DNA from 4 places in the Cupriavidus sp. C3SS-1 genome. Region 1 is predicted to be linked to each of the others. Evidence: predicted binding sites of a transcription regulator. Region 1 holds the regulator's gene; each other region holds the start of a gene.
What was found. The regulator FNR, encoded in region 1, switches genes on or off when oxygen is low (the NO sensors DNR and NnrR bind a similar motif). The targets are predictions, from matches to a motif close to TTGATNNNNATCAA.

Region 1 (5,493 bases):
AGGCCTTCGGTATTGAAATCCAGGCGGCCCACCGCGACCCACTTGCCGGTTTTCATGCGCGGCAGGCTGTCGAACACGGTCGGGCGGCCCTCGGGATCCGACTGGCTCACGATCTCGCCGGCCGGCTTGTGGTACAGCAGCACGCGCGGAGGCTTGGAAGAAATCTTGCGATGAATCAGCTTGCCGTTCACCCGGACCTGATCGGCCGGCAGGATCCGCTGGCCGATATGCGCGGGCAATCCGTTGACGGAAACGCGGCCCTGCAGGATCAGCTCCTCCATTTCGCGGCGCGAGCCCAGGCCGCCTTCAGCCAGGACCTTGTGCAGCTTAGGCGCATCGTCGTCCGCGGACAGTTCGCGCACCGGCTTAGCCTTGGTGCGTGGGATGACGGTGTCTTCCTGGTCGTACTGATCCGAGATAACGAAGCGGAACAGGTCTTCGCTGCTCGCGCCCGCCTTCTCGGGACCGGCCGGCCCCTTCCGTTGCGACTGACCACCCTTGCGCGGGCCCTGCTGCCGACCCGCCGACTGGACATCGCCTTCCGGCGTGGCCCGGGCAGTGCGCTGGCCCTGCGGCTTGCGCTTGCGGCCCGCCTGCTCGCCCTTGTCGCCGCGCTCCTGCCCAGCTTGACCGCCTTCCCGGGCCGGCGCATTTTCCGCCCTGATCGGCTTGCGCTTGCCGCGGCCACGCGGGGCCGCACGCCCGCCGGGTTCGCCGGCAGGCCTGCTCTCGCCAGCATCAGCCTGGGCGCCAGATTCGGCTCCTTCGGCGCGATTGCCGTCTCGATCCTGCCCGCCCTGCCGGCGCGAAGCCACCAGGTTGCGCAAGCCGCGTCTCAGCCCCTTCCGGCGCGGCGCCGTATCGGTGCCTGACCCGGATTCTGCTGCGCCGTCGGCAGCCGGTGACCCGGCTGACCGGGTGTCTTGTTCAACGGAATCAGACAAAGTATTCACTATCGGATGTTGCATATTGTTCAGTTGGGCACGCGCTCATCATCATGCTCGCTCGCGTGCGGCGGCGCAGTATCGTCGCCGGATGAATTGCCGCCGTCCTGGTTGCCCGGCGCGCTTTCGGCATGGAAGCCATTTGCCTCGGTCACAGCCGACGCGAGATCTGCCACCTGCATGGCGTCGGCGCTGGCCTGCGCGACGGCCCCAGCCTCGTCAGGAGGTTCGTCGCCAGCAGCCGGCTTGGCGGCATCGGACGACTCACCGGCCGGCGTAACCGGCTCCGGCTCAGGGAAGGCCTCTTCGTCGCCAGCCACCGGCAGCGCCGTTGCCATCTCTTCAAAATCGATCGCCTGCTGATCCAGTAGCGCCGCCTGCGATTGCGCCTGGGCGTCTTCGAGCGGAGGCAGTTCGTCCAGCGTACGCAAACCCAGATCGTCCAGGAATGCCTTGGTGGTCGCATAGAGTGCCGGTCGCCCCGGTACATCGCGGTGGCCGATGACCTCGATCCAGCTGCGGTCTTCCAGTTTCTTGACCACCTCCGTGCTAACCGTCACGCCACGGATTTCCTCTATGTCACCACGCGTTACCGGCTGACGATAAGCAATGATCGCCAACGTTTCCATGACGGCCCGCGAATACTTGGGGGGCTTCTCGGGATTGAGGCGATCGAGGTATTCCCGCATCTCAGGCCGGCTCTGGAAACGCCAGCCGCTGGCCAGTGCCACCAACTCGACCCCACGCTGGCGCCAGTCCTGGCGCAACTCATCAAGCAGGACCCGAACAGTGTCCGCGCCGACATCGTCTGCAAACAGACGGCGCAGGTCGCTCACGCGCAAGGGCTCCTGCGCACAGATCAGCGCAGTCTCGAGGACGATCTTCGCCTCTTGGGTATTCATGTTGGGTGTGCAGCCTGTCTTTGCACCTGCTCAGGGACGAATCCGGAGCCCTGGACATTGTGGATTTAACGGTGCGATTGCCACCGCCATCTCATCGCGCAGCAAACCCGAAAGCGTTTCGCTTCGAGACCGTGCACCTTCTTTTGCTTCGATTTGCCGGGTGTGTTCCGGCAGGAGATTGCCCGGTCACCGGCAAGTACCAGTGCACGAACCTCTTGCACGCGCCCACATGGGCGGACATGGCTTCCGGCGAACGTCCGCCTGGGCCGCAAGAAAAACGAATATCGGGATCAGGGCCAGCAATGACCGCACCACGGTCGCAGAGCCAGCCGGACTTTTGAACAGATATTATGAACCGGATGGACTGCGGAAGGGTTCGGCGCCGAAATGTCGGCTTGCCCGAAACTCCGGACGCCCTTTTTTTGGAAGGGCTGCCAGGCGCCGCTCGGAAACACGCCGCGCGATACCGCAATGCAGGCGATTGTATGGCATTCCCGCATCCGCCTGCAACCACCGCGCACTCCCGCGCCTTCACGGTGGCGTCAAAACACCAGGCAAAAACCATGCTCGGCCAGCGAATGTGGCAATAGCACCGCTCGACCGATTCCCAGGCCGCCGAAGACCATGACCGCCAATCCAGCTCCCATCCTGACGCAACGGCGGCGAGCCCAAGCGCGCAGCAGCCCCGAAAAGCTGGATAGCGCCAGCAAATTCGGTAACGTGCCAAGCCCGAAGGCGCCCATTACCAGTGCACCCGAGGGCGCATTACCGGCCAGTAACGCGAGGGCAAGCGCACCATAGACCATGCCACAGGGCACGAGCCCCCACGCCAAGCCCATGCCGTAGCGGCGCACCAGACCACCGCCTCTCGCCGCCGTGGCCGGAGTTTTGCGGCGAAGCCGGCCGAAGCTTCCGGCAACGGCGGTCCCCGCGCGCGCGCCGAACCGTTCCAGCCACACGATGGAAAACGCTTCGCCGCGTAGCAGGCGCCAGCCAGATACCAGCAGCAAGGCACTCCCGGCGCCAAATAGCCAGCGCTGAACCGGCAGGTAATCCTGGCGCCAGGCCGTCGCCCCCACCGCTCCAAGGATCGCACCGAGCAGCATGTAGGTGGAAATCCTGCCCACATGCATCACCAGCAACTCCAGGAGCCAGTCTTGGGGGCGCCGCACCACGGCAATCGGCACGTCCGCGGCGCGCTGCTCGACTGCGAGGGCAACGCCACCGCACATGGCAGCGCAATGAAAGCCCCCCAGCAAGGCAAGCATGAAAACACTGAGAAGCACACCAAAAGTCAATTGCAACTCCCTACCGCATCACATCGCGCGTTAAAATGCATGCATTGCGCCCTCGCCGCTCATTCCTTGCAGGTTCCAATTGCTAACATCCATCCCCGTCACCGAGATGTCGCCCCGTTGCTCCACTTGCGGCATGGGGCAACTGTGCCTGCCGGTGGGCATGAGCCAGCAGGATCTGCAAAAGATGGATACCCTGGTGCAAGAGCGCGTCCGTGTCCACAAGGGCGAAACCCTGTACCGCATGGGCGATCCGCTGACTGCGGTTTTTGCCATTCGCTTCGGCACCCTGAAGACGCATGTCACCACGGAAGACGGCCGCTCGCAAATCACCGGCTTCCATTTGCCTGGCGAAGTGGTCGGCCTCGACGGCCTGGGTGAAATGCAGCACGCCTCGGATGCCACCGCGCTTGAAGACACGGAAGTATGCGTCGTACGCATGGCCGATCTTCAGACGCTGTCCATGGATCTGCCATCGCTGCAGCAGCAGTTCCTGCGACTGATGGGGAAGGAAATATCGCATGATCAGCTCATGCTCGTCACGCTGGGGTCCATGCGTGCCGAAGAGCGACTTGCCGCGTTCCTGATCAACCTGTCAGAACGTCTGTCCGCACGCGGGTATTCGTCGACCGAGTTCGTCATGCGCATGAGCCGGGAAGAAATCGGCAGCTATCTCGGATTGAAGCTCGAAACGGTCAGCCGCCTGTTCTCACGATTCGCCGAGGCGGGCCTGATCCAGATCCGTCAACGCCACGTCAAGCTCGTCGACATGGAAGGCATCAAGCAAGTCTACAGCCGCTCCTGCTGAGGCCGTCTGACCGCCTTGCCTGGCAAGACGGTCCGCTTCAGCCCAATCACTCCAGCTCGTCCGTTTCGCTGAGCTTCGTCGGCATGGTATAGAGCGTCAATCCGCTGGACAACGCGCAGAATACCCAGGCCAGCAAGAACCCGATCGTATAAATGGCCTCGCGCGAGGCCTCGATCGGGTGGCCGAAGAAATTCAGATCTCCGGGATCCACCACCGAAAACACGGTTGCCGTGGCCACCCCGGCCATCAGGAACGCCGGCCACAGTACCCACATCAGCCAGCGCAGCCTCATGGCCGCCTCGCTTGCGGTGCCTTGGCACTGCCCGGGACCCCTTCTGCTTTCTCGACGACCAGGCCGTGCCGGGACACACCTTCGACTACCGGCCGGTCAGGATGGGTGGAAGCCAGCCAGATGGTTACGCCGCAAGCCACTATGGCCAGCAACGGGCCGCTCATCAGAAGCCACGGCCACGGCTCCTTCCACCACGGATTGCTTTCTTGCATCGTCTTGCCTCCTTCGTCGGCGCCTCACCGAGGCGCTCGCGGTTGGTACGGCGCAGCGCCGATGCGCTGCACCGCCCTTAGCATCACAAATTGCGCGGCACGATGAAACTGGTAGATTGCCTGATTTGCGCACTACCTTGCCCCGAACCTTCGCTTGTCACCGTCACGCTGATCTTGTGCGTACCCTGCGCGGCATCGTCGATCGGCACGCGAATCCGGATCGGCACCAGCTTGTTCGACGTCGGCGCCAGGGCCTTCGCGTCGGGATCGTACTCGACCGTCAGGTTCTTCAGATCGTCGCTTTCGGCCTGCACGCTGATGCGCATGGGTGCCTCGGTGGTGTTGATCAGCTGCAGTCGATAGACGTTCTCAATCCAGCGTCCATCCACCTCACGCCCCAACGCCCCGCGATCGCGGATGATGTCGACCTTCAACGGCGTGCGCAGCGCTAGCGACACCACGAAACCCGCTACCATCACCATCCAGATGACCGAGTAGATGATGGTCCGCGGCCGCACGAGCCGCTTGCGCGCCACCGCGGCTGACAGCGCCTTGCGCATGGCGTTCTCGGACGTGTACCGGATCAGCCCACGCGGGTAGTCCATCTTGTCCATGACCTGATTGCAGGCATCGATGCAGGCGCCGCAACCAATGCACTCGTACTGCAGCCCGTCACGGATATCAATGCCTGTCGGACACACCTGCACGCAAATGCTGCAGTTGACGCAGTCGCCAAGCCCTGCCTGATGATGATCCACCTTGCGCGACCGGCTCCCGCGCGGCTCGCCGCGCCCGACGTCGTAGGTGACCACGTAGGTGTCGCGGTCAACCATCACGCTCTGGAATCGCGCATACGGGCACATATACTTGCACACCTGCTCGCGCATGAAGCCCGCATTGCCCCATGTCGCGAAGGCGTAAAAGAGCATCCAGAACGCCTGCCACGGCCCCAGCGAGAAGCTCAGGACCTGACCGCCAAGCTCGCGTATCGGCGCGAAGTAGCCAATGAACGTGAAGCCCGTCCATAGCGCGACCAGTAG
Region 2 (5,493 bases), on a different replicon from region 1:
GCAAGGCTCTACTGGGCGGGAATCGTGATCAGCGGCATGGCTTCTTTGCTGCCCGTATCCACCAGCGTGAAGAACAGCATGACGGCATTGAGCGCGCGCTTGGTACGCAGGTCGCCTTGATCGATCCAGAACCAGTAGTCGCGATAGCGCACCGCCACATAGGCATCCTCGGGCCTGGCCTTGCCGCAACGAATCCGAACGGTTTCGTCCTCGGCCGCCGCTGACGTCCGCGCAACGCCTGGCAACGCGCTCCGCTCGGCCAGATGCTCGTCCGGCACGTCCATGTAGCTGGACAACGCAAGCATGATCTGCAACATGGACCGGCTGTTGACCGACAGCTCGTCCTCCGCGCCACGAGCCGGCGAGTACCTGAGCACGAAACGTTGCCGGTCGGCGGGCAGCTTAAGCAGCCGGCGAATCTCGTCCACCTTCTCGATCACGCCAGCAGGCATGTCTTCCCTGCGGAAGAAGAGGACAGCCATGGATCCCCGAGTCTTGTCTTCTTCGACACGCATCGCGAAGGCGCCGGCGGCCTGTACCTCGCGCATCAACGAGATGGCGCGCACAAATTCGGGATCGGCCTCCCGCATCATGCCGGTGGCGGTGGAACGATTACGCACGCCATTGAGCGACTCAACTGTCATGCCAAGCAGGAAATCGGCGGCATAGCCGCTTTGCAGCATGAAGAAGATGTTGCGCGGATCAATCGGCTCCATCAGTCCGCGCACAAAGCGCTGCCCCGTTGCCGGCGTGTAAGTGATCGTCGGACGGTCCGTATAGACACCCTGCACGCCCGCCGCGATGAAATCCCCCTGAACCGCGCGTGCGGAAGACAGCGTACCGTTGACCGACACCCCCGCCTGAAGCGAATAGCCGCTGACTACGGAGGCAACATCCACGAACACGGGGAGATCCATGTAGCGTAGCTTGACGATGTTGAGCAGCGTCTGCTGCTTCCATGAATCGGCAATGGCCGCGCTGTAGTCAAAACGGTCGGCGACGATGGTGGTGGGTCCCAACGATGTACACCCCGAGAGCACCCAGACTGATGCTATCGCCACGGCATGCACGAGCGCCGCGAAGCGGACTTCCGTCCGGCTGGTTGCCTGTTTCAGGCAGCTTGCATTGCGGAACGCCGGTGCACGCATGGCGAGAAGGACATCCCCCTCCGGATGAAATGGGTCTTGAGATAGCGTAGGAGAGCGCAGAGGGCGTCCATTGACGCAGCGCAAGCCGGAAAAGCGCGCTAGAAGCGGAACCCGAGCGAGAGCATCACGACCTGAGCTTCGGCACCGGGATTGAACCAGTAGACGCCCGCGGTACAGTTCCGCACCGTGAACTGGAGGAGGCCTCCGGGCCGGATGTCCCTGTCCCCACCATAGACCCGCGTACGCTGCATGACGACGCCGAGCCGTACCCACTCGACAGGTCGATAGCCCAGCTCACTCCAGGCATAGAGGTAGCCGGCCCGGCCGGCGCGGGCAGGCAAGTACTCCGCTTCCAGGTAATAGTCGAGCCTGCCCGCGCCTACGCTCGCCTCGAGGCCGGCGATAGGGCCGTGCGCCTCCCCGGCGACCGCGCCGATAATGGGCGTGGCGCTGACACGAATTTTTTCGCCTCCCGAGAACGTCCAGCCGATGAATGCCGACTGCGAATGCATGGCTTCATAGTTGACTCTCGCCTCGAGGTGAAGCTGGCCGTGGTCTGCGCTGAAAATGCCGCTGGCGTAGCTCGCGCCCTGGCGGGGCAAGTTCCAGTAGGCCGCTGCCGAGAAGCTCCACGGGTCAGGTGTGTCCAAACCGGTAGCCGGCCCGGCAGGCGGGCCTGGGGTCTGGGCCTGTGCCGCTCCCGCGGCAAACATGGCTGCCAGCAGCGGGCGGATCCGCACAGTCAACCGCCCAGCGCGATGACCGCCATGGTCAGGGCCACACCCAGAGCCGTCATGCCCAATCCGGCCGGCATGGCCCCGAACCCCGCGTAGTGACCAAGCGCCGCGCCGCCGAGAAACAGCATGCCAAGCGTCAACACACGCGAGACCAGCAACGCACCCGGCACATCGCTCATCAGCACGAAAGGCAGTGCCACGGGAAACGTGCTCAAGACCACGATGCAGAAGATGTGCACGGCACCACGCAGATCGGCCCAATGCAGGCGCGGGCGCGCCGGCAAGCCCGCAGCGGCAAGTCTCGCGCGAATGGCCTCCAGCTCCGCGTCTGTGGCCAGTGTCTTCATGCCGGGCGGAAGCGCGTCGCGAATAAGGCGGATGGCGGTCGGCCGGTCGTGCGCATGCTTGATGGCCATGGCGAGCGTGAGCCGCTGCCCTCTTCCGGCGATGGTACGGACGAGATACATGACCGCATCCACGAGCCCCCACGCCAGGTTGCAGCCCAGCGCGGCATGCAGCATGGTCCTGCTCGCGCCCGCGCCGGCACTCGCCGACGAGACCGCGCCGACAAATGTCAGGGCCATGAACAAGCCAAAGCACATCTCGGAGACACGGTCCACCACATCCAGCGCCGCGCCCCGGTCTTCGTCCCTTGCCGGTAGCACACCCATCGCATCGGCCGTACTGGTTGCGCTGGCCCGGGGCGGCGCCATGGATGCTTTCGTCGTAGCCGACTGCATGCGCGGCGCAACGCGTCCGCGGCGCCGGTCGTGGGCGCCCGAGGCGCCCGAACCGGAATCAGGACGCCGCACCGCCATGCCCGCCTGCCTTGACCAGCAATACGGGCAAGCTGCCGTGGCGCAGGAGGCTTTCCGCGACGCTTCCCATCAATGCACGACCGATACCCGAGCGGCCATGCGTACCGGCTACCACGATCTGGGCGCCACGCTCTTCCGCAATCTGCTGGACCTGTTTGCCGAGATCGCCGAGCGCGAGGATCTGGTCGGCCAGGATTGCCTGGCTGCGCACTTGCTTCGACGCCGCCTTCGCCTGCGCCTCGGCCAGAAGCCGGTGCCCTGCACGGACCAGCCCCGCACGGACGTCCGGCTCTTCGTATCCGCCGTCGACGATATGCACGATGTCAAGCTCCGCACCGCTCGCCGCGGCCAGACCAATGGCTTCGTCCAGGCCGAGATCGCTGCAGCGACTCCCGTCTATCGCCACCAGAATCCTTGTGTACATTTGCCTTCTCCTTCTGCATGACTGAACCGAAGGGCGCCGTCACCGGGACATCCGCGATCCACGTTTCGGCACCGCCGTGCCGATCCGAATCTCAATGCGAGAACAATACGGGCACCGTCATGGACGACAGCAATGTGCGCGTGACGCCGCCAAGCACAAGCTCCCGCATGCGCCCATGGCCGTAGGCACCCATCACGATCAGGTCGGCATCGAAGTCGGCGGCACGGGACAACAGCAATTCACCGATAGTCAGGTCCGAACCGCCCGGCCCGTGCTCGACCTCCACCGTCACGCCGTGTCGCTCCAGGACCCGCACCGCATGGGCGACCGGCGTGGCGTCCGTACGTGCTTCCTTGGCAGCAGTCGGGGCACACAGTATGCGTGCCGCCGCTCCGCCAATGAGCGGCAGCGCGTCATGCAAGGCCCGTGCCGCTTCACGGCTGCCATTCCATGCCACCATCACCCGCGCTCCTGTTGTCTCGAACTGCCCGTCACACGGCACCACGATTACCGGCCGCCCGCTTTCCAGCAGCAACGCCTCAAGAACCTGGGCCGCAAGCGGGCCTTCTTCGCCATTGGCGTCATACTGGCCAGCGACAATCAGGCCGGCCTCGCGCGACTCGCGCAGCACCGTGGAAAGCACATCGTGCTCGGCTGCCCGCCATTCCACGCCTGCGCCAAGAGACTTTGTCATTTCCTGGAACTGGTGCCGGATACGTTCCCCGACCAGCTTGCGACCCTGCCTGTCCCTTTCTATATAGTCGGCGGCGTTGTCCATCAGGTAGAACCATGCGGGATCGGGAATGAAGCTGCCCAGGAGGCCGATCAACGGACAATCATGGGAGCTCGCCAGTTGGGTCGCCAGCGCCAGCCGGGTCGTCGTATGCCTGCTGCGATCCAGATGGACCAGAATGCTGCTGTAGTTCATGCTCGCTCCTTATCCTGAGCTTGAAACGGATCGGTGCTTCTGCCGGGCTCGTTCACCACCAGCAGAAGAAGCAGGTGCCGGTCGGTCAGTGGAAGTCGGGACGTTTCGTGCATGCGGAGATCCTTTTTTGGATCGGAGCCATGCGCCCGGCCAGAACGTTCGCTCACGGTAAATTTAGGCATCCTCGAGGAGGTGGGGTTGACAAGCGTCAACCTGCTACCAGTTCCGCAGCGGGATCGCGCGCAGTCGAAGCGCGCTTGCCGGGCCGCGGCCGGCAAATCAGGATTCTCGTATCAACTCGGCTCCGCTTTCCACTACATGTGTGCAGCCGAGCACGTAAGCGGGCTCGCGCAGGTCCACCAGGCACCTCGGCTTGCGCGGACTCGCGGGGCCGAAACTTCGCCCGTCGTCATCGCAAATTCCGCGCGGCCGGTATCCCGGGCTTCCCAACGCATGGCCATGGCGTGTTCCGCCCTTTCCGCGGCCGTTGACGCCGATCAACCCTGGCCCGGTGGCCGGCACTATGTTTGACGAAGCAGCAACCTGTCGAGGTCAGTCCCTACCGCCAATCGAACCATGGAACGCCAGCAAACCGAGTTCTCGCTTTGGTACCTGATTCTCACAACCGTAGCGATACTGATTCTGCAGTTCTACATCGGTGCCGCCAGTATCCAGACGCTGGCTTACAGCGACTTCAAGGCGCTGCTCAAAGCCGAAAAGGTCCGCACCGCCAGCGTTGGAGAAACCGAAATCAGCGGCACTGTCGTCGCAGCCGGGCTGGAAGCCATTCTGCCCCGCGACCAAGCCGCGGCGCTGCAGAAGTCAGGACGCGCCGAGCACGCGTTCACTACCGTACGCATCAATGACCCCAACCTTTTGTCAGATCTGGACGCCGCACATGTCCGGTACGCGGGTGAAGCCGACAGCAAGTGGATTGGCGCAGTCCTTTCGTGGATCGTACCGGCGCTGGTCTTCCTCGGAATCTGGACCCTGGTGATCAAGCGCATGGGCGGGGGCAGGGGCGGCTTGCTCGAAATTGGCAAGAGCAAGGCGAAGATCTATCTGCAGCAGCAGACCGGCGTCACATTCGCTGACGTCGCCGGCATCGACGAGGCCAAGGCAGAGTTGATGGAAGTGGTCGACTTCCTCAAGTCGCCCCAACGCTATCGACGACTAGGCGGCAAGATACCCAAAGGGGTGCTGCTGCTTGGTGCCCCCGGCACCGGCAAGACGTTGCTGGCGCGCGCGGTTGCAGGCGAAGCCGGTGTGCCGTTCTTCAGCATGAGCGGGTCCGAGTTTGTCGAGCTGTTTGTCGGTGTTGGCGCTGCTCGTGTCAGGGACCTGTTTGCGCAGGCCGAACAGAAGGCGCCCTGCATCATCTTCATCGACGAGCTGGATGCGCTTGGAAAGACCCGCACCCTCAACGTGGCAGGCGGCC
Region 3 (5,493 bases), on a different replicon from region 1:
GCGCAGCGTCAGGTGCTGGCCCTGCACGTAGCGGTAGGTATCGGCCAGATCGTCAGGGACGGCGAAGGTCACCGCCACGGCATCGCGCGTTTCGCGCGTCACGCTGGCGACGGTCAGTTCATGGAATTTGCTCATTTCGGGCTCCTGGCTCGATGCGGCTCAATGCGCCTTGAAGTAGTCGAACGATTCCTTGCAGTCGCCGCAGCGGTACAGGGCCTTGCAGGCGGTCGAGCCGAACTGGCTGACCAGGCGGGTATGGCGAGAGCCACAGTGCGGGCACGCGACCACCAGTGCCGGCGACGCCTTGCGGCTGATGCCGCTGATGTCGACCACCTGCTGGGCGGGCGGCGCGATGCCGTAGCCGGACAGGCTGGCCTTGCCGCGCGCGCTCATCCAGTCGGTGGTCCAGGCCGGCGCCAGGCGCGTCTGCACGCGAACGTGGCCAACGCCCTGCGCGGCCAACACGCGTTCGATATCGTCTCGGATCACGGTCATGGCCGGGCAGCCCGAGTAGGTCGGCGTGATGGTGATAATGCAGGTCTCGTCGATCCAGGCCACGTCGCGGACGATGCCCAGATCCACCACGGAGATCACCGGGATCTCGGGGTCCGGCACCTGCTCAAGCCAGGCCCAGACCTGCGCCACGCTGGCGCGTTCCAGCACTTGCGCGGACATGGCGCTCACCACTGCGCGCCGGGATAGGCGCGCTGCAGGAACTGCATCTCGGCCAGCAGGTAGCCGAGGTGTTCGGTATGGCGGCCGTGGCGACCACCGGACTGCGACCATCCGCCGGCCGGGAGGCGCAACGTAGCGTCTTCCAGCACCTCGCTCACGTGGCGCAGCCACGGCTCGACCAGCGTGGCCGGGTCCACCGCAACGCCCTGCGCGACCAGTGCTGAATCCACGGCATCGGACTCGAACAGTTCGCCGGTGAACATCCACAAGTCATCGATGGCATTCTGCATGCGGCGATGGCTTTCTTCCGTGCCATCGCCCAGGCGCACCACCAGGTCGGCGCTGCGGCGCACGTGGTAGGTCACCTCTTTCAGCGACTTGGCGGCGATCTCGGCAATACGTGCATCGGTCGAATACTGCAGCCGCTCCAGCACGAAGTAGTGCCACGTATCGAACAGGAACTGCCGCGCCAGCGTATCGGCGTAGCTGCCGTTGGGCTGCTCGACCAGCAGCAGGTTGCGGAACTGGTGGGCGTCGCGCAGGTAGGCAAGCTGGTCGGCGCTGCGGCCCTCGCCTTCCACTTCGGCCGCGTAGCCGAGCCACAGGCGGGTCTGCCCGATCAGGTCCAGCGCCACATTGGTGAGCGCGATGTCTTCTTCCAGCGCGGGGCCGCGGCCGCACCATTCCGACAGGCGCTGGCCGAGCACCAGCGTGGTATCGCCCAGGCGCTGCAGGTATTCGAACTTGTGTGGGTCCATGGTGGATGCGTCCTCGCGCCTGGAATCAGATGTGCTTGACCTCTTCCGGCATCGGGAAGAAGGTGGGGTGACGGTAGACCTTGCTGTTGGCGGGCTCGAACAGCGGGCCCTTGTCGCCAGGGCTGCTGGCGACCACGTCGGCGGCCTTCACCACCCAGACGCTCACGCCCTCGTTGCGGCGCGTGTAGACGTCACGCGCATGGTTGATCGCCATTTCGCCGTCCGGCGCGTGCAGGCTGCCCACATGCTTGTGGGCCAGGCCGTGCTGGCTGCGGATAAATATCTCCCAAAGCGGCCACTCTTTCATGGCAACTCTCCTGTCAGGTTTGCGGGGTTGGCCGGCGCCGTGGCGCCGGAATGCTCAGGCGGCGGCGCGCGCTTGCTTGTCGGCGTGGGCCACCAGCGCTTCACGGAACCAGGCGCCGTCGTCCCAGGCCTTGACGCGGGTGCGCAGGCGGTCGCGGTTGCACGGGCCATTGCCGCGCACCACGTTGTAGAACTCGTCCCAGTCGATGGCGCCGAAATCGTAGTGGCCGCGCTCCTCGTTCCACTTCAGGTCCGGATCGGGAACGGTCAGGCCGAGGTGCTCGGCCTGCGGCACGGTCTGGTCCACCATCTTCTGGCGCAGCTCGTCGTTGGAGAACAGCTTGATGCGCCATTGCATCGATTGCGCGCTGTTGGGCGAATCGGCATCGGATGGGCCGAACATCATCAGCGCCGGCCACCACCAGCGGTTCAGCGCGTCCTGCGCCATCTGCTTCTGCTCCGCCGTGCCCTGGCACAGCTTGAGCAGGATGTCGTAGCCCTGGCGCTGGTGGAACGACTCTTCCTTGCACACGCGCACCATGGCACGCGCATAGGGCCCGAACGAGCAGCGGCACAGCGGCACCTGGTTGATGATGGCCGAGCCATCGACCAGCCAGCCGATGGCGCCGATATCCGCCCAGCTCAGCGTCGGGTAGTTGAAGATGCTCGAATACTTGGCCTTGCCGGAGTGCAGGTCGCCCAGCAACGCGTCGCGCGACACGCCCAGCGTTTCGGCGGCGCTGTACAGGTAGAGGCCGTGGCCGGCTTCGTCCTGGATCTTGGCCAGCAGCACGGCCTTGCGTTCGAGCGTCGGGGCACGCGTGACCCAGTTGCCTTCCGGCAGCTGGCCGACGATCTCGGAATGCGCGTGCTGCGAGATCTGGCGGATCAGGGTCTTGCGGTAAGCCTCGGGCATCCAGTCCTTGGCTTCGATCTTGATGCCGGCGTCCACGCGCGCCTGGAACTCGCGTTCCTGCGGGTCCATCTCTTCCATCGCGCGGAGCCTGGTTGCCCCGGTTTCCACCAACTGTGCGTACATGCCGTACTCCGATCTGTAGGGTCTTGACCTGCGTCAAATCATTCGGTTGCAGTGGATCATAGTGATACAATTTGATTCAAACAATCGACGCTTGTGTATCACTTTAAGGTGCAGGCATGGCCCCCCGATCGGAGATGGACCCTGTTTCCCCGCAGGTCGTGCGGCTTGCGCGTGGCCTCAAGCTCGGGGCCAATTCCATGCTGGTGACACTGTTCGGCGATGTAGTGGCGCCACGGCCGCAGGCGCTATGGCTGGGCAGCCTGATCCGCCTCGCCGCGCCGTTCGGCATCAATGACCGGCTGGTGCGCACCGCCACGTTCCGGCTGGCGGCCGATGACTGGCTCGATGCCACGCGGATCGGGCGACGCAGCTACTACGGCTTGTCGGAGGCCGGCTTGCAGCGCTGCGTTCATGCCGGCAAGCGCATCTATGCCGGCGACGCGCCCGACTGGGACGGCCGCTGGACGCTGGCGCTGGTGCGTGGCGACGCGCGCGCGACGATCCGCCAGCGGCTCAAGCGCGAACTGCTGTGGGAGGGCTTCGGCGCGATCGCCCCGGGCGTGTATGCGCACCCGAATGCCGACGCGGGCTCGCTGGGCGAGATCCTCCGCGCCGCGCAGGCGCAGGATTTCGTGGCGATCATGGAAGCGACCAGTCTGGAGGCATTCTCGATCCGCCCGCTGCAGACGCTGATGCACCAGACTTTCAAGCTCGGCGACGTGGCCTCCGCGTGGCAGGCGCTGCTGCGCCGCTTCTCGCCGGTGCTGGCCGACGCACACGGCATGTTGCCGGCCGATGCGTTTTTCGTGCGCACCCTGCTGCTGCACGAATACCGCCGCGTGCTGTTGCGCGACCCCAACCTGCCCGAGCCAATGCTTCCCGCGGACTGGCCGGGCCGCACGGCGCGAAATTTGTGCCGCGACATGTACGCGGCCCTGCTCGATGCCAGCGAAGATTACTTGCGCGGTGTGGTCGAAGTCTCCGAAGGCCACCTCGTCAACGCGAACCGCGCGTTGCGCAAGCGCTTTGGCGCGGGCAGCCATGCCGAGTCCGTCCGCTAGCGGCGGCCTTGCGCACAGTGCCTGGCGCGATCCTTCACAGGCGTGCTGGCCCTGGCCGGGATGCCGGAGGCTGGGCATCCCTTCGAAACCGACCTACCGTGGAATCAGGGGCAGTCGTCCAGCTTGACCCGTCAACCTCGAACAGGACCCTTCCATGAAAGCAAAGCCATTACTGTTATCCGCCTCGGCGGCACTCGGCCTGGCCTGCGCATCGATCGTCAGCGCCGCACCGATGACCGTGTCGTCGAGCGCATTTTCCGAGAACGCTGCCATTCCCGCGGCGCATGGTGGCGGCCAGCCAGACTGCGGCGGCCAGGGCGTATCGCCCCCGATCGCGTGGTCCGGATTGCCGCCAGGCACGCGCTCCGTGGCGATCTTCATGTTCGACCCCGATGGCGCGATGGGCCTGGGGGTCTCGCACTGGGTCGCCTACAACATCGCGGCGGACCGCGGCCACCTCCAGCAGGGCGAGGGGCAGAAAGATGGCCCGGGCATCACCGTCGGCAAGAACATTGCCGGCGAGGCCACATACCGGGGACCTTGCCCGCCCCCTGGCGATGTCCCGCACCATTACATCGTGACGGTGGTCGCGACCGATCTGAAGCCAGGCGCGCTGCCCGCGGGCCTGACGCGTGACGAACTCATGGCAGCACTGAAGGGGCATGCGCGCGGCGGCGCCAGCGTGGTGGGCCGCTACGGCGGGAAATAGAAGCAGAACGGTCGGATACCAGAGGCGGCGGCATCACAAATTTGTCAAATTCGACGGCCAGAATGGGCGCTTTTGCCAGTGCGGCGGGTGCCGCGCTGAACGACAAATCCGGCAAGGAGCCCGCCTGATGTTCCGTCAAACCATCCTGGCCAGCGCCATCATGTTGGCCTGCCTTGCGCTGTCGCCGTCGCTGCAGGCGCAGACCGCCTACCCTGCCACGCTCGCCGGCCATGCGGTGCTGCCAGCCCAGAGCTACCTGCCTGTGCCGAAAGACGCGCCGGCCGACCTGCAGCTCAGCGGCAAGTTCACCACCGCACAGCGCGCCGATGCCCCCGGCACCGTAGAGGGCAAGTCGAACGGCCGGCCGACCGGCGTGTCGCTGCCGTTCCGCGGCCAGCCTGCGCAGGGCCACTCCGGCATCAAGCGCATGGCCGACGGCACCTTCTGGGTGCTGACCGACAACGGCGCGGGTGCCAAGGCCAACTCGCCGGACTTCATGCTGTACCTGAACCACTACAAGGTCGATTTCGCGAGCGGCAGGTTTCAGCGCCTGAAGACCGTGTTCCTGCACGACCCGGACAAGAAGGTGCCGTTCCGCATCGTGCATGAGGGCACCAGGGCACGCTACCTGACCGGTTCGGATTTCGACACCGAAAGCTTCCAGTTCGCCGGCGGCTCGCTCTGGATCGGCGACGAGTTCGGCCCGTTCCTGATCCAGGCCGACCTGAACGGCAAGGTGCAGGCGGTGTTCGATACGCAGGTGGATGGCAAGGTCGTACGTTCCCCCGACCATCCGGCCATGACTACGCCGGGCGCGCCCGACGGCGCGGTGAAGTTCGAGGTACGCCGCTCGAAGGGCTTCGAAGGCATGGCGTCATCGCCGGATGGCAGCAAGCTGTACGCGCTGCTTGAAGGCGCGCTGTGGAACGAAGCCAGCCGCGGCTA
Region 4 (5,493 bases), on a different replicon from region 1:
AGATCAAACAGCAGCGTGCCGATGTCCGCGCCATGCAATATCGATGCAACCTGGCGATTGCGGGGGCTATGGCGAGAGCTGCCGCTCCCGTGGGCGAACAGCACAATCCCGCAAGGCGTTTCAGGCAAGGCCAGTTCCCCCGGAAGTGCCACGTCATCCGCGCGAATCACCACCTGTTGCGCAGTGATGAGTTTCATTCGCGCCCCCTTGTTCGCGTGCCCCGATCAGTCCCTGCGCCAGTTCACGTGCAATTCGGTTTCGGCATGGTCATAGTCGATCGTAAGCTTGCCGCGGTAAGCATGATGGATGGCGTTGCCGACATCGCGCGCCAGGTGCACGCCCGTGGTTGCGATGGTGGTGCCTTGGTTGTCCGACTGGACCGACATCAGTCGCTCCATCGGATGTTGTGCGCGCAAGCCCGCCTCGCGATTGCGGACGAGAGCCAGGATCTCGTGGCGATGTGCAGCCTCAAAGTCGCCGGCAAGGACCACGCGCCCGGCAGGCATGTTGTCGGCGATGCGGGCGCATGCCGAACAGACCAGACGCACTGCCCCGGATGGCACCGCGCGCCACTGCCAGTGCCCCCGCATGAAGACGGCGTGGCAGACGGGACAGGACGCCAGCGCTGGCGCCGCCGCGGGCTGCTTGTAGCGGTCCGCAATATGCTCGACGGGAAATGGACTCCACCGCACGGGACGGACTTTCGCAAACTGTGCTCGGACTTTCATGTTGGGCTCCTCGGTTCTGGGGATCCGGCCTGACGACCCGGCACGCCGGTGAAAATGTCGTAACAGGCTGCTTCGCGCTCCACCTCATTCGGCAGCAATCGCCGGTCACATAGAGATAAGCTATGCGCCAGGCCAGGCCGTGACTTAAGCTGGATCAAAGGAATTGCACAGTCGCCGCGCGAACGCAGGCGAGGATCGCAGCCGCGCAGGCAGAAGCCGTCCTCAAGCGTCCCCGCATCCGAGGCGCGCACGGCCGAACAGGCTGGTGTCGTCGATGCAGATCACAGTCACAGGCTGATAGGTACCGCACTGAAGACGTACCAGCGCCCCGCCCGAATATAGCGGCACGCAGGGCGTACGCCGTCGATCCTTCGCACGACATCTAGTACATAGTCCGGCATTCCGATGGTGTTTGCCACGGTGTTGACAGCCGGAACCATGACCCAGATGCTGGCGCCGATGTTGAAGACGGTCGATGACGACCGATTCAGGACCCCGGCAAACAGCGAGGCCATCTCGATCATCAGGAACACCAAGAACGTGATGCCGACCAGCAGACCGGTGAACTTGGCGCGGTCGCTGACCAGCAGCTTGTAAGCCAGCAGCAGGACGCCCGGAATCGCCGCTCGTTGCGGCTGGTTCGGGGAATGGTGGGAACATCCCGTCTCAGCGCGCGTTCAGGCAGGCAATGACCTGCTCGTCTTCAACCTGCGGAAACTCGCCATAGCAGTCACCGACAGCGCGGAATGCGGCCGGCGATTCCAGGCACACCACCTCGTCGGCGTATGGACGCAGGCGCTCCAGCGTCTGCCGAGGTGCCACCGGCACCGCGCATACCAGGCGCGAGGGGTTCTGCTCCCGGACAGCATGCAGTGCCGCGATCATGGAAGCGCCGGTCGCCAGGCCATCGTCAACGATGATCACCAAGCGGCCCGCCGCACTGGCGGCTTCACGCCCGGGCGTGTACATGGCCCGGCGGCGGCGCAGCGTATCAAGCTGGCTGGCGCGTTCGCGGTCAACGAATACGCTGTCAGCACCATACATCGCAGCATGGGGAGTCAGATACGTCCAGCCGCTCTCGTCCACAGCGCCGATGGCAAGTTCTGGATTCCCCGGTGCGCCAAGCTTGCGTACGAGCACGATGTCGAACTCCGCCCCGAGCGCTTGAGCAATGATCGCGCCCATCGGGACGGCCCCACGCGGGACGGCCAGCACGAGCGGATGCTTGCCAGCGTATCGGCGCAACGCCTTCGCCAGTTGCCTGGCGGCATCCCCCCTGTCGATGAACGGCATGCTTTTCTCCTTCTGCGGCGCTCGATGGGTCACCCAGGAAATCCCACACTTTGGGCGAGGACAACGCGTTGGTCGGGGTCCAGCCGCATTGCCTTTGAGAGCGCGCGCCGGTCCAGCAGCCCCCGCGCCACCGTCGCGAGGCCCGATGCGGCACAGAACAGGTACACGTTCTGGCTGATGTAGCCGGTATCCAGGGCGGTATAGAACTGACGCAGCGGCTTGTCAGTCTCGTCCAACCTCGACAGCCTGCTGACATAGACGAGGTTGAGCGGCGCAGCCGATACATAGTCTTGCAGGCCAGTGGCCGCGCGGAGGTCTTCGCCGGTCACGAGCCTGAGGCGCCAGGCTGGCGGTTCCAGCATGTAGAGGCCATCCGGCAAGGCAACGTACACGTCGATCTCCTGCCAGTTGCGGGCAGAGGGTGCGGTGCGCAAGCCGGAGTCTATCCGGTTGATGCCAAATGCCGCCCACAACAACGTAGACAGCAGCGCCTCGTCCAGCGGACGCTGCGCAAAGCTGCGGGTGGACCGGCGCTTGTGAAGCGCGGTCAGCAACGGCATACCGCCTTCGGTCTGAGGCACCGGCTTCATTCGCGCGGTTGCAGGTGGCTGTCCGGTCCCTGCTGATGTGGAGCGCCCTTCTTTCTTGCTGTGCCTGCACGTCGATACCCAATTTCTTGCGCCCGCCACGCCACGGGCGTCGGTATCGACAGGGATGCAGGTCGTGCGCGCGTGCGGCGCCAATGAGCACGGGCGTCCCGCACGTTGCCTGCCAGGTTCGCCACATAGTGGATGGGCTCATGGCCATGTCCATGCCCGTCAAACAATCAATGCGACAGCATTACCGGCACGGTCATCGACTCGAGGAGCGTACGCGTCACGCCGCCGAGCACAAGCTCGCGCATCCTGCCGTGTCCGTAGGCGCCCATGACGATCATGTCCGAGCCCTGATCCGCGGCGAATGACAGCAGCATCTGCCCTATATCGTCACCGCTTGCCGCAGTGAGGTCGTGAAGCTTGGCCTGCACTTGATGCCGGGCCAGCCATTCGATCGCAAAGCGCGGTGGCGAGAGCCATGGATTGAGCGCCCTGTCCGGCTGGTTCCATGAGACCACATCGACGGATTGCGCAGCCCGCAGAAATGGCAGTGCATCGTGAATGGCTCGGGCGGCCTCGCGGCTCCCATTCCATGCGACCAGGACATTCTTCCCCGGATGCGGAAACACCCCCTCATAGGGCACGACCAGCACCGGGCGGCCGCATTGCAGCACCACGGACTCGACGAAGTGATGTCCGGCGAAGGCATCCTTGTCAGAAGGATCGTGCTGTCCCAACACCAGCAGGTCGGCCGTATGGGCCTGTGCGACCACGCTGTCGGCCCCGGCACCCTCCGGCGCATGCCACTCCGTCGGAATCGGCAACTCGTCCGTGGCGCCGAGGAACGAATGCCGTGCCACCTCGCCGGTGCGCTGGTGCCATTCATGAAAGGAAGCCAGGAGGCGGTCTCCATCGGCAAGGTAGCGGATTGAACGGGAATCCGCATGGCCGATCGCGAAAAATCCTACCAGCGTTGCGTGAAAGTCCCGCGCCAGCATGATGGCGATGTGCAACCGCTGGTGCATGCGGCGGCTGGCATCCAGATGAACCAGTATGGTCGCGTAGTCCATAGGGCAATCTCCTATTACACGGTCCGATACATCAGCATTGAATCGATATTTGCAATGTAGATCGCAGTGCATCAGCGCGGTTGTCGCACGTCAAGACTCGCGATGGTGGCGCACGGTCCTCTTCCGGCTTGATACGCGTCAAGTCCTGCTGTGCCCCTGCATCTAGCCTTCTGATATTCGCAGGAACGCGGAATGATCAGGATTCACCGCGAGCAGGATTGCTGCATGAGCCAGATTGGCTTTCCGGATCCCGTACCAGCTTATTGCCCGGCGGGTCCCGGCCTGCAGTGCGCGGCCTGTTCGACGGCGCCGCCGCAACATTCGAGATTACGGCGGAGCCGCTGGAAGACCATTTCGGTGCCAGGTCGTATCTCTATGAAGACCTGGCGTCCGCCTTCTCGGTCCATCGCGAGGCCATCGAGAACGTTGCCCGTAGCATGTTCGAGATGAACGGCGCCCATAGCATCGTTCTGCATAGCGGCCACTTCCGGTTCCCCGCTTAGGCGAATGTTGACGATTGCACATTCAGCGGTTCGGCCAGACCTCGCCCCACTGGAAAGAACGCTTTTGACGCGACCCTTACCTTCGGCTCTACGATATGCACCCTCGGCAAGGGCACGTCGATGTCGTTCAAAGCTTTTCGTGTTGGGGATCATCTAGTCGGTGTAGGGGTAAACGCCTCGCGAACAGCAGGGTTCTCAATGGGTTGCCACACCAGACCCGCTCGCTGTGGTGATCGACCTCAATATTGAGGAGTGCAAGGCGCAGATTTGCCGAATGGTACGGCATATCCAAGCATGGAACGCGTATGGAATGCGATTGCTCTACGGCAAAGAAACTCCTGGATCTGTACTGGAAGAACTTACAGGTGCTTCACTCATGCCAATCTGCATTTGCAGAAATACAGGGCGCGCACGCTCGCTGACCGAACGACGTCGACATCCACCTTTGGTATCGGGGCCCAGCCTCTAGCCTGCTGCCTTTCGTTTGCTGCAGCCCTTTCCGGTTTGAGTGGCTATGCGCCCTTCATTACGTGCTTTTCAACAGCCTGCTATCCAAGCCGAGATCGCATTCTGACGCTGAGTTGTTAACCGCCGGACGGGCTTGGTCCTTGCGTTGACCTTGTGAAACGGCCCGACGATGCCTGTTGGTCGAGCCAGCCGAATATCAGTCGCTGCAGGTCGGGCAAGGCCATCGTCGCGTACTGCAACGTCATCTCGTGAGACAGGACTTCATTCCCGATTCCCTCGGCGAGGTTGGTGATGGAAGCAATGGCAAGCACCCGCAGGCCACAATGCCTTGCGCTGATTACCTCTGGAACTGTCGACATCCCCACAACGTCGCCACCAATGGCCTGCATCATTCGGATCTCCGCAGGGGTCTCGAATGCCGGGCCACTGAAGGCCACGTACACTCCCTCGGCCCACGGCAGTCCAAGCACCTGCGCGGCAGCGTGCAACTCTTGACGCAAGTTAGCGTCATATGCGTTCGCCATGGGAAAGAGACGAGGGCCAATCTGGTCATCGTTGGGACCGATCAATGGATTGCCCGGTTGCAGATTGATGTGGTCCGTGATCGCTACCAGGCGGCCAGGTCCCACGCCGGGGCGCAGCGAGCCTGCTGCACTTGTCACGATTAGCCGGTCGCATCCCATCCGTTTCATTGTACGGACCGCCTGCGTCATTCCCGTCGTTCCATGTCCTTCATAGAAATGCTGCCGGCCGCGCATGCACATGACATCCACCCCGCGCAACCGGCCGAGAACGAGTTCACCAGCGTGGCCTTCCACCAGGCATTGCGGGAATC

Region 2: the regulator FNR is predicted to act here: its motif matches at 4,254-4,267, upstream of ACIGJC_RS16435 (universal stress protein).
Region 3: the regulator FNR is predicted to act here: its motif matches at 2,802-2,815, upstream of paaA (1,2-phenylacetyl-CoA epoxidase subunit PaaA).
Region 4: the regulator FNR is predicted to act here: its motif matches at 3,816-3,829, upstream of ACIGJC_RS30595 (universal stress protein).

What each region holds. Positions count from the first base shown of each region.
Region 1 is NZ_CP172699.1:1,920,763-1,926,255, forward strand. Features, by position in the region: gene rluB (23S rRNA pseudouridine(2605) synthase RluB) at 1-968, opposite strand, end outside; gene scpB (SMC-Scp complex subunit ScpB) at 974-1,846, opposite strand; gene ACIGJC_RS08905 (sulfite exporter TauE/SafE family protein) at 2,389-3,144, opposite strand; gene fnr (fumarate/nitrate reduction transcriptional regulator Fnr) at 3,224-3,949, shown strand; gene ACIGJC_RS08915 (hypothetical protein) at 3,996-4,241, opposite strand; gene ACIGJC_RS08920 (FixH family protein) at 4,238-4,453, opposite strand; gene ccoG (cytochrome c oxidase accessory protein CcoG) at 4,537-5,493, opposite strand, start outside.
Region 2 is NZ_CP172700.1:97,529-103,021, reverse strand. Features, by position in the region: gene ACIGJC_RS16455 (hypothetical protein) at 9-1,148, opposite strand; gene ACIGJC_RS16450 (hypothetical protein) at 1,247-1,798, opposite strand; gene ACIGJC_RS16445 (hypothetical protein) at 1,891-2,556, opposite strand; gene ACIGJC_RS16440 (universal stress protein) at 2,684-3,127, opposite strand; gene ACIGJC_RS16435 (universal stress protein) at 3,219-4,055, opposite strand; gene ftsH (ATP-dependent zinc metalloprotease FtsH) at 4,632-5,493, shown strand, end outside.
Region 3 is NZ_CP172700.1:1,792,889-1,798,381, forward strand. Features, by position in the region: gene paaE (1,2-phenylacetyl-CoA epoxidase subunit PaaE) at 1-135, opposite strand, end outside; gene paaD (1,2-phenylacetyl-CoA epoxidase subunit PaaD) at 160-675, opposite strand; gene paaC (1,2-phenylacetyl-CoA epoxidase subunit PaaC) at 681-1,433, opposite strand; gene paaB (1,2-phenylacetyl-CoA epoxidase subunit PaaB) at 1,459-1,740, opposite strand; gene paaA (1,2-phenylacetyl-CoA epoxidase subunit PaaA) at 1,795-2,778, opposite strand; gene paaX (phenylacetic acid degradation operon negative regulatory protein PaaX) at 2,895-3,839, shown strand; gene ACIGJC_RS24340 (YbhB/YbcL family Raf kinase inhibitor-like protein) at 3,994-4,548, shown strand; gene ACIGJC_RS24345 (esterase-like activity of phytase family protein) at 4,676-5,493, shown strand, end outside.
Region 4 is NZ_CP172701.1:423,006-428,498, forward strand. Features, by position in the region: gene ACIGJC_RS30570 (dienelactone hydrolase family protein) at 1-197, opposite strand, end outside; gene ACIGJC_RS30575 (BCAM0308 family protein) at 225-728, opposite strand; partial or broken gene ACIGJC_RS30580 (ABC transporter permease) at 960-1,348, opposite strand; gene ACIGJC_RS30585 (phosphoribosyltransferase) at 1,395-2,021, opposite strand; gene ACIGJC_RS30590 (nitroreductase family protein) at 2,051-2,581, opposite strand; gene ACIGJC_RS30595 (universal stress protein) at 2,848-3,687, opposite strand; partial or broken gene ACIGJC_RS30600 (DUF1488 family protein) at 3,913-4,190, shown strand; gene ACIGJC_RS30605 (purine-nucleoside phosphorylase) at 4,775-5,493, opposite strand, start outside.